Regions from separate parts of the Streptomyces sp. AM25 genome, predicted to be linked through region 2. Evidence: riboswitches for the same ligand, from Rfam matches in the RefSeq annotation. Region 2 holds a riboswitch; the other holds the start of a gene.
What was found. Region 2 has a riboswitch for magnesium ahead of ACLHRZ_RS35175 (NRAMP family divalent metal transporter). Riboswitches for the same ligand answer to the same signal wherever they lie in the genome.
Positions count from the first base shown of each region.

Region 1: linked by a shared signal. The riboswitch ahead of ACLHRZ_RS19050 (NRAMP family divalent metal transporter) and the one ahead of ACLHRZ_RS35175 (NRAMP family divalent metal transporter) in region 2 are both predicted to bind magnesium.

Region 1 is NZ_JBKIWN010000013.1:166,809-171,872, reverse strand. Features, by position in the region: gene ACLHRZ_RS19055 (hypothetical protein) at 61-627, opposite strand; M-box (ykoK) riboswitch at 1,316-1,492, shown strand; gene ACLHRZ_RS19050 (NRAMP family divalent metal transporter) at 1,821-3,566, shown strand; gene ACLHRZ_RS19045 (trypsin-like serine peptidase) at 3,783-4,490, opposite strand; gene ACLHRZ_RS19040 (trypsin-like serine peptidase) at 4,945-5,064, opposite strand, start outside.
Region 2 is NZ_JBKIWN010000058.1:7,313-12,376, reverse strand. Features, by position in the region: gene ACLHRZ_RS35175 (NRAMP family divalent metal transporter) at 1-1,525, opposite strand, end outside; M-box (ykoK) riboswitch at 1,856-2,032, opposite strand; gene ACLHRZ_RS35170 (hypothetical protein) at 2,681-3,295, shown strand; gene ACLHRZ_RS35165 (lipase family protein) at 3,466-4,755, opposite strand.

The DNA.
Region 1 (5,064 bases), on a different contig from region 2:
GAAGAGGTCCCTACTTATGCGTGGTGCAGGCGGTGTACCTGCCAGGGCATGGCGTGGGTACTACCGCCGGTGTCCGTGCGACGTGTGACCCTCGTGCCCGTGGGGTGCGTGGTTCCCATGCCCGTGCGACGGCTGGCCCCGATGGCCGTGGCCGTGACCGTGCGGCGCGTGGCCCCGGTGCTCGTGCCGCCCCGGGCGCCCGTGGCCCTGCCCGGGCGCTCCCGGCGTGCAGACGGTGGCCGTGGCGGTGGCCTGTTCGGTCTCGGAGGATCCCTGGTTGGTGAAGTTCACCGTGACCTGGATGCGGTCGCCGTTGGTCCAGCTTCCGCCGGTCGGCGCGATGTTGATGCTGTACGGCTGGGAGGTTCCGGGGCAGGTGGAGGCGTTTTCGGACTGTGAGGCCTGGCCGGAGACGTTCTTGCCGTCGGAGGCCTGGACGGCCACGGTCGGGGAGGAGTTGGAGGCGGGCGCCAGGGCGCAGGTGTAGGTCCCGGTCACCGTGATCGTTCCGTCGCTGTTGAGTGCGGCGGAGCTGTTGACGGTGGTGGCGGCGGGCGTCTGGGCGTTGGCCGGTGCGGTGAATCCCACCAGGAGCCCGGAGGCTGCCAACGGGACTATCGCAGCCATACGCAGGGATGAACGCATGATGTTTTCCTCTCGGATGAGATTGTGCCGGAGGTGGAACGAAGCCGGCTGGAACTCCCGAGATCCCCACGGCCAGAACAACGGTGACGACGAGGCCGTACGGCGGGAGAAGAGGCCTGTGCGCATCAGCCGTATCTCCGGGAGTACCGGGATGCCGGCAGGCCCACGATGCTTGCGGGGCCATCACCGTTCCCGCAATCGAACAACTGCATCGCACGGTTGCGTGGAATTCGTTTCGCGCCGTGTGGCGTAAAGGATGCGCTCTTCGTGGGGTGCAATCCGTTGGCCGGGGCAGGCAGTTGTGGTACGGGCCGGTCCTCGGCGTGGCACAGGAATCTGGCTCCGATCGGCGTGCGGAAGGGCCTGAGCGCGGCTGAAACGATCCTGCCTTTCTCGGTTCCGATGCACCGCCCCGGGCGGTGCGGCACTCTCATGCCGCGGCTCAATGGGCTGCGCCGGGCTATGAGATGGGCAGCGGAGCTGAGGTGTTTTCTCTCGGCCACCGCTGTCGGACACGCGCGGCCATGGACGTCGTCCCGTCACGCTGCAGGCGGCTAGCCGTTGCCCGATCACAGGGAATCCACAACTTCTCTAATTTCATGGTGAGTTCTTGGGAGCGCGTTCACTTGCGCGTCGGCGCGAGTGAGGTAGCGTCCGCAGTGGCTGAAATAAGGCACCTCGTTCGGTGAGGCGTCTGTGCGGATATAGGCCACTGACCCGACGACGTCGAGAGACGCCCAGGATCAGGACAGGTCTCCTCGGCTTAAGGGGTGACCCCAAGTGGCTTCCCGCCCGTCGGGTGGGGATACGCCGTGCAGTGCCGAAGCTCTTACGTGGAGGGTGCCGTCCAGGGAAGGCCGGCTTCCCCGTGCTCCGGGGTGGTCGGCGGGTGCTGGATTGGGGGTGGTCAGGGTGAGTCCTGACGGTGATAGGTGGTGTCGCTCTCGTTCCGGGCGCACCACGGTGCTCTTCTGAGCCCGCTTATTGCGTGTAACGCACGTGCACATGGCGTGAATTCGGCATTCCGATAGGCATCGGTCTATCCGTGCTCCGGTCCGGCTGTCGTCCGCCGTGTCGTCACGCGCATTTCGCCTGCCTTCATACGGCGGCATTTCGCCACGTCTTCATACGGGTCTGCCCGAGTGCGCCCGTTCGCAGTTCTGGGAGGTAGTGACATGTACTACGGCACCGTGCGTCCGGACCCCGGGCCGGATCCTGGAAGGGAGCAGAGTGCTGCCCCGGGCAACACGGCTGTCCTGGACAGTGCCCACACCGGGGACATCGTCGGTGCGCTGGGCACGATCGGCCGGCACGACACCGGCCGGCGGGGCTCCTGGGGGCAACGGCTGCGGACCCTGCTGGTGATCATGGGGCCGGGGCTGATCGTGATGGTCGGTGACAACGACGCGGGCGGCGTGGCGACGTACGCCCAGGCCGGCCAGAACTACGGCATGAAGCTGATGTGGACGCTGGTGCTGCTGATTCCGGTGCTCTATGTCAACCAGGAGATGGTGGTCCGGCTGGGTGCGGTCTCCGGGGTCGGGCACGCGCGGCTGATCTTCGAGCGGTTCGGGAAGTTCTGGGGCTCGTTCAGTGTCGGCGATCTGTTCCTGGTCAACGCGCTGACGATCGTGACGGAGTTCATCGGAGTCTCACAGGCGCTCGGCTACTTCGGGATACCGAACTACGTTGCGGTGCCGCTGGCCGCGGTGCTGCTGTTCGCCGTGGTGGCCGGCGGGTCCTTCCGGCGCTGGGAGAGGTTCCTCTTCCTCCTCATCGCGGTGAACGTGGTGATGTTCCCCATGGCGCTCATGGCCCACCCCAAGGCCGGCACGACCGCGCAGGGGCTCATCCCGCAGTTCCCGGGCGGGCTCGACTCGACACTCCTGCTGGTCATCGTCGCCATCGTCGGCACCACGGTGGCCCCCTGGCAGCTGTTCTTCCAGCAGTCCAACGTGGTCGACAAACGGATCACCCCGCGCTGGATCCGCTACGAGCGCGCCGACCTGTGGATCGGCATCGCCGTCGTCATGGCCGGAGCAGTGGCGATCATGGCGACATCGGCTTTCGTGTTCCACGGCACCGATCTGGCGGGGCAGTTCAGTGATGCCGCGGGGGTGGCGGACGGGCTGCGCAAGCACGGCGGACCGGCGCTGGGCGCCCTGTTCGCGACCGTGCTGCTGGACGCCGCCCTCATCGGCGCCAACGCCGTGGGACTTGCCACCACCTACTCCCTCGGAGACACCTTCAAAAGGCGGCACTCACTGCACTGGAAGATCTCCGAGGCACCGCTGTTCTATATCGGCTACGCATTCCTGATCGGCATCGCCGCCACCATCACCCTCGTCTCCGACGACCACATCCAGGGCCTGATCACCCAGGGAGTACAGGCCCTGGCAGGGGTGCTGCTCCCCTCGGCGACCGTCTTCCTGGTCCTGCTCTGCAACGACCGCCCCGTGCTGGGCCCCTGGGTGAACAGCGTCCGGCAGAACGTCGTCGCGGGTGTCATCGTCTGGTGCCTGGTACTGCTGTCGCTGGCGCTGACCGCGGCCACGTTCTTCCCCGGCCTGACCACCACGCAACTGGAGACCGGCTTCGCCGCCGGGACTGCCCTCGGCCTCGTCGGCGGAACCCTCGTCGCCCTGCGCTCACGCCAGGCCTCCCGAATCGCCGCAGCAGAAGCTGCCGCACGGCTCCGCGCGGCGGAGCGAGGCGGGATGGTCGTCACCACGCCGCTCGAACGCTTCCGGGTCTTGATGGAGACCGATCGGATGCTCTGGCGCACGCCTGACCTGTCCACCCTCCAACGCCCGAAGTTCTCACCGCTGCGCAAGGCAGGCCTGATCACCCTGCGTGGCTACCTGGTCGTGGCGGTCGTCCTGGTCATCGTCAGGATCGCCCAACTGGCTACCGGGAACTGATAGTTCCGTCGGGCGCGAGGTGCGGTCGCGAACGGCCGTCGTTGCCCCTGCTGCACCGTGTGGCGACGGGTGGAGGCTCCCGAGGCCAAGATGTCGCCTCAGGAGCCTCCGCCCGGGTTACTGCCGGGCGGCTGCTCCTTCATGGCGCCTGGGACGGAGATGCTGGGCCTGGCGGTCCCGCTGCCGTGGAAGGGGCTGGCAAGTGGTGTGCGGACGCTAGCTCTCCTGGCTGACAGCCTTGTCGTACAGGGACTTGATGGCGTCGTTGAAGTAGGGGCTGTAGGAGGTGTCATCGGTGTCGCCGCCGGTCTGGTAGCCACCGATGACACCGATGACCTGGCCGGTGTGGGTATTGCTGTCGAAGTGGGCGAGCCAGGGGCTCCCGCTGGTCCCGCTGCTGTAGCCGGTGCAGTCCACTTTCATCTGGTCCGGCTGGAACTGCACCGTCTTGTTGGCACACGAGATGGGGTCCTGCCCACTGTCCGGATAGCCCGTGATCTGCACCCGGTTGCCGTAGCCGGCGTTGTAGCCGAAGCGGTTGGCGCCCAGCACCTCGGCGATCCGCTTGCCGTTGAGCTTGTCGGTGACGACGAACCCCACGTCATAGTCCGGGTCGGACGACTGCATCCAGTGATCGTCGACGACCATCTTCCCGACCGTCCAAATCCCGTTGGGCGTCTGGCCGTCACGGTAGCCGGGGACGAATGCCAGGTCCGTCTTGTAGCCGCCGCCCTTCCCCGCGTGGAGGCAGTGTGCCGCAGTGATCACCACGGACTTGCCGGGACTGTCCACGACACTCCCGGTGCAGAAGTGGTCACCGCTGCCGTCGTGGCTGAACACCGCGCCCACCCGGGCGTTGGACGCGGTCGGCGGAGGGGTGTGCGAGACGCCCGGCTGATGACGGAAGGGCCGAGCGCTGCGCATGCGGTGGACGGTCCAGCCATTCGCGCGCCCCGACGCGCTCGCGGCCGCTGAGGACGAGGGCCGTGTGGAGCCTAGGCTGTTGTGATCCGGTGTGTCATCAGAGGCACAACCTGATACAGCGGCCAGCGCGGCGAGCATGGCGAGTGTCATTGCAGACCTGTAGCGCATGGCCGGATGCTAGGGCACATACCGCTTGGCTCAGGGGTGCTTGGCCACAACTACTTCTGTTCCCAGGGGAATTGCAGGTGTTCAACGTGGCGCCGGGGGAGGGGTGGCGGCGCGTTCCTGTGCCGGCGCGCCAGGTCGGCGAGGAGATATCAGGGGCGGAGGCAAGGTGCTGTGCCTGCAGGTGACTTGGGTCAAGGTGGCATTGATACGCAGGACGGGGGCGGTTCGGTACCGTCTTACCGTGAGGGAATCCGCCCGTGCCGCTGGTTCGGCGCGGGCGGATTCGTCATGCTGTGCGGGCGTTGCCGGCGCCGGCGTTGTAGGGGTGCGGGCGGCGGACGGTGCGGCCTGCGGTGGCGTCGTCGTACAGGTCCTGCGCGTCCTTGCCGTAGAGGGGCGAGTAGCT
Region 2 (5,064 bases):
CGCGGAGCCGTGCGGCCGCCTCTGCCGCAGCGATCCGGGATTCATGCCGTGAGCGCAACGTCACCGAGGCTCCGCCGACGAGGCCGAGGCCCGCGCCGACGGCGAAGCCGGTCTCCAACTGCGCCGTGGTCAGGTTCGGGAAGAATGTGGCCGCCGTCAGTGCCAGCGAAAGCAGCACCAGACACCAGACGATGACGCCGGCCACGATGTTCTGCCGGACGCTGTTCACCCAGGGGCCCAGCACCGGACGGTCGTTGCACAGCAGGACGAGGAAGACGGTCGCCGAAGGGAGCAGCACGCCTGCCAGGGCCTGCACTCCCTGGGTGATCAGGCCCTGGACGTGGTCATCGGAGACGAGGGTGATCGTGGCGGCGATGCCGATCAGGAACGCGTAGCCGACGTAGAACAGCGGTGCCTCGGAGATCTTCCAGTGCAGCGAGTGCCGCCTCTTGAAGGTGTCCCCGAGGGAGTAAGTGGTCGCAAGTCCCACGGCGTTGGCGCCGATGAGGGAAGCGTCCAGCAGCAGGATCGCGAACAGCGCCCCCAGGGCCGATCCGCCGTGCTTGCGCAGCCCGTCCGCCACACCTGCGGCGTCGCTGAACTGTCCTGCCAGGTCCGTGCCGCTGAACACGAAGGCCGACGTCGCCATGATCGCCACCGCCCCGGCCATCACGACCGCGATGCCGATCCACAGGTCGGCGCGCTCGTAACGGATCCAGCGCGGGGTGATCCGCTTGTCGACCACGTTGGACTGCTGGAAGAACAACTGCCACGGGGCCACCGTCGTACCGACGATGGCGACGATCACCAGCAGCAGCGTCGAGTCGAGCCCGCCGGGGAACTGCGGGAGCAGCCCCTGCGCGGTCGTTCCCAGCCTGGGGTGGGCCATGAGCGCCATGGGGAACATCACCACGTTCACCGCGATGAGCAGGAACAGGAACCTCTCCCAGCGCCGGAAAGACCCGCCGGCCACCGCGGCGAACAGCAGCACCGCTGCGATGGGCACCGCGACGTAGCCGGGTATCCCGAAGTAGCCGAGTGCCTGTGAGACTCCGATGAACTCCGTCACGATCGTCAGCGCGTTGACCAGGAACAAGTCACCGACGCTGAACGCGCCCCAGAACTTCCCGAACCGCTCGAAGATCAGCCGCGCGTGCCCGACCCCGGAAACCGCTCCGAGCCGGACCACCATCTCCTGATTGACGTAGAGCACCGGAATCAGCAGGGCCAACGTCCACATCAGCTTCATGCCGTAGTTCTGGCCGGCCTGGGCGTACGTCGCCACGCCGCCCGCATCGTTGTCGCCGACCATCACGATCAGCCCCGGCCCCATGATCACCAGCAGGGTCCGCAGCCGTTGCCCCCACGAACCCCGATGCCCGCTGTCATGCCGGCCGATCGTACCCAGCGCACCGACGATGTCCCCGGTGTGGGCACTGTCCAGGACAGCCGTACCGCCCGGGGCGGCACTCTGCTCCCTTCCAGGGTCCGGCCCCGGGTCCGGACGCACGGTGTCGTAGTACATGTCACTACCTCCCAGAACTGCGAACGGGCGCACTCGGGCAGGCCCGTATGAAGACAAGGCGAAATACCGCCGTATGAAGGCAGGCAAAAAGCGCATGACGACACAGCGGACGACAGCCCGGACCGGAGCACGGATAAGCCGATGCCTATCGGAATGCCGAATTCACGCCATGTGCACGTGCGTTGCACGCGATAAGCGGGCTCAGAAGAGCACCGTAGTTCGCCCGGAACGAGAGCGACACCACCTATCACCGTCAGGACTCATCCTGACCACCCCCAATCCAGCACCCGCCGACCACCCCGGGGCACGGGGCAAGCCGGCCTTCCCTGGACGGCACCCTCCACGTAAGAGCTTCGGCACTGCACGGCGTATCCCCACCCGACAGGCGGGAAGCCACTTGGGGTCACCCCTTAAGCCGAGGAGACCTGTCCTGATCCTGGGCGTCTCTCGACGTCGTCGGGTCAGTGGCCTATATCCGCACAGACGCCTCACCGAACGAGGTGCCTTATTTCAGCCACTGCGGACGCTACCTCACTTGCGCCGACGCGCAAGTGAACGCGATCCCAAGAACTCGCCATGAAATGAGCGAAGTTGTGGATTCCCTGTGATCGGCCAACGGCCAGCAGTGGGCAGCGTGATGGGACGATGCCGATGGCCGCACAAGTCCGACTCGTAGCCCGGCGTGGCCCATTGGGTCGCGGCATGAGAGTGCCCGGACCGCCCGGGACGGTGTATCGCAAACGAGAAAGGCAGGATCGTTTCAGCCGCGCTCAGGCGCTTCCGCACGCCGATCGGAGCCAGGTTCCTGTGCCGTGCCGAGGGCCAGCCGATACCACAATTTCCTGCCCCGGCCAAGGGATTGCACCCCACGAAGAGCGCATCCTTTATGCCACACGGCGCGAAACGAATTCCACGCAACCGTGCGATGCAGTTGTTCGATTGTGGGAACGGTGATGGGCCCGCAAGCATCGTGGACCTGCTGGCCTCCCAATGCTCCCGGAGATACGCCTGTTGCGCACAGGCCCCTTCTCCCGCCGTACGGCCTCGTCGTCACCGTTGTTCTGGCTGTGGGGATCGCGGGAGTTCCAGCCGGCTTCGTTCCACCTCCGGCACGACCTCATCCGAAAGGAAAACATCATGCGTTCATCCCTGCGTATGGCTGCGATAGTCCCGTTGGCGGCCTCCGGGCTCCTGGTGGGATTCACCGCACCGGCCAATGCCCAGACGCCTGCCGCCACCACCGTCAACAGCTCCGCCGCACTCAACAGCGACGGAACGATCACGGTGACCGGGACCTATACCTGCGCGCTGGCGCCCGCCTCCAACTCGTCCCCGACCGTGGCTGTCCAGGCCTCCGACGGCAAGAACGTCTCCGGACAGGCCTCACAGTCTGAAAACGCCTCCACCTGCCCCGGAACCTCCCAGCCGTACAGCATCAACATCGCGCCGAGCGGCGGAAGCTGGACCAGCGGCGACCGCATCCAGGTCACGGTGAACTTCACCAACCAGGGCTCCTCCGAGACCGAGCAGGCCACTGCCACGGCCACCGTCTGCACGCCGTGGGCGCCCGGGCAGGGCCACGGGCGTCCGGGGCGGCACGAGCACCGGGGCCACGCGCCGCACGGTCACGACCACGGCCACCGGGGCCAGCCGTCGCACGGGCACGGGAACCACGCACCCCACGGGCACGGAGGCCAGCCGTCGCACGGGCACGGAGGCCACGGACCCCACGGGCACGAGGGCCACGCGTCGCACGGACACCAGCGGTAGCACTCGCACCACGCCCAGCAGGTCAACCGCCTGACCCATCCACATCAGTGTCGCCCGCCCCCACTCGACCTGGGGGCGGGCGGCCCGCTGTCAAAATACCGCCGGCAGCGCATCCTGGAACCTGGGCAAACATGTTTCAGCTGGACGAAGGAGGATGCAGGGCAATACGCCTAGCTCTTCGGACAGTTGCCTGCTACGGGTTCGCCGGCGAACACCTTCCGCAGGAACGGGGTGGAATCCGCCAGGGAAGCGATGACCGTGGCGTTGTGGTCGAGTTCCGGATAGAGGTGCTGTTCGATCACCGAACCGGCTGCGCAGGCGTCGTGGAACAGCTGGACCTGTCGGTCGGTGGGTGAGTCCATGTCCTTGCCGCCGGTGCCCATGAACAGGGGCTTGGCGACCTTGAGGCTGGTGAAGAACCGCGGCGGCACGTCTTCGCGGGCAAGGATGTCCTTCGGGTCGAGGGTGAAGGCGGCGGCGGGGGTGAGCCGGTCGTGCTTGATGCGGGCCGCCACGTCGCCCAGGCACCGTGTGCGCGTGAGGCCGAGCACTGGCTTGGCGCGGTCGGTCACCACATCCTCGGGTTTGAACGCCGGGTCGACCTGGGCGATCAGGTGCAGGCCAAAGAACTCGTAGGCGAGCAGCTCCGGGTCGACGCGGTTCGCGTCGAGTTTCTTGGGCGTTTTCGGCGTGACGTAGTTGGGTCCGGTGGCCACGGTGCCCTTCAGGTCGACGTCGGGTGCGTAGGACGCTGCCGCGGCCGCGGCCTCGAACACGACGGCCCCGCCCTGGCTCTGCCCCACCAGTGCGGTCTTCTTCGCCAGGCCGTAGTCGGCCGACTCGGCCGCGCGGACCGAGTCGAGCACCGAATATGCGCCCGGACGCACGGCGCGGTAGGGGTGCCCGCCCGGTGTGCCCAGGCCCTGGTAGTCCGTGGCGACGACGGCGTACCCCTGGTCCAGCCAGTGATCGAGATAGGCGGCGTCGCGTTCCGACCGCTTATTTGCTGATGGGGCACAGACGTCGGCGACACCCACCGTGCCGTGCGCCCACGCGAGCACCGGCCATCCGCCGACGGGCTTGGTGCCCTTGGGGAGGAAGACAGCGCCGGACACCATGACCGGTGTTTTCCCGTCGAGCCCGTTGGTCGAGGAGTAGAGGATACGGTCCGCCCGCCCCGCGCCGGCCAGGGAGAACTCCGCAGGCAGCGGCTCGACGCGGATCATCCGCCCGGGCCTGCGCAGCAGATCATGGTTTGCCGGCGGCCGGGTATAGAAGTCCGGCATGCCCCCGTCGCCGTTCTGCGAGTCGGGGGTCGGCAGCATCGACACCGGATCACCGGTCTGGGCACCGGAGGGCGCCGACGACAGTCCACAGCCCGCCAGCACCCCCGCAGCCGCCATCACTACGGCCAGCCGATACCGCGCCGACCCGCGATTCCACCATTTTGGGACTGCCACGCCGATCACCTCGGACTCTCCGCGTCCAGACTTGCAGGCCAGCCGGTCCGCGGGCCTGGCCGCGTACGGCGGGCAGAAACCGGTGACGGTCATGGCCGCCCGGCGGAGTGGGTGTGGGCCGGGGTGATCACAATTCCCGGCCCACCCTCCGGCGTGGCCCGTACCCCTCCGGATTCCGGGGGGATGGACGGTGGGATACAGGCACAACAACACCCCCTCTGGGCCCTGAAGGCTGCGAGGCAGGCGGTGCTGTACTGCCAGCGGATGGGATCGTAGCGCCTCCCGCACACCGGTATGACCGGGTTGCCG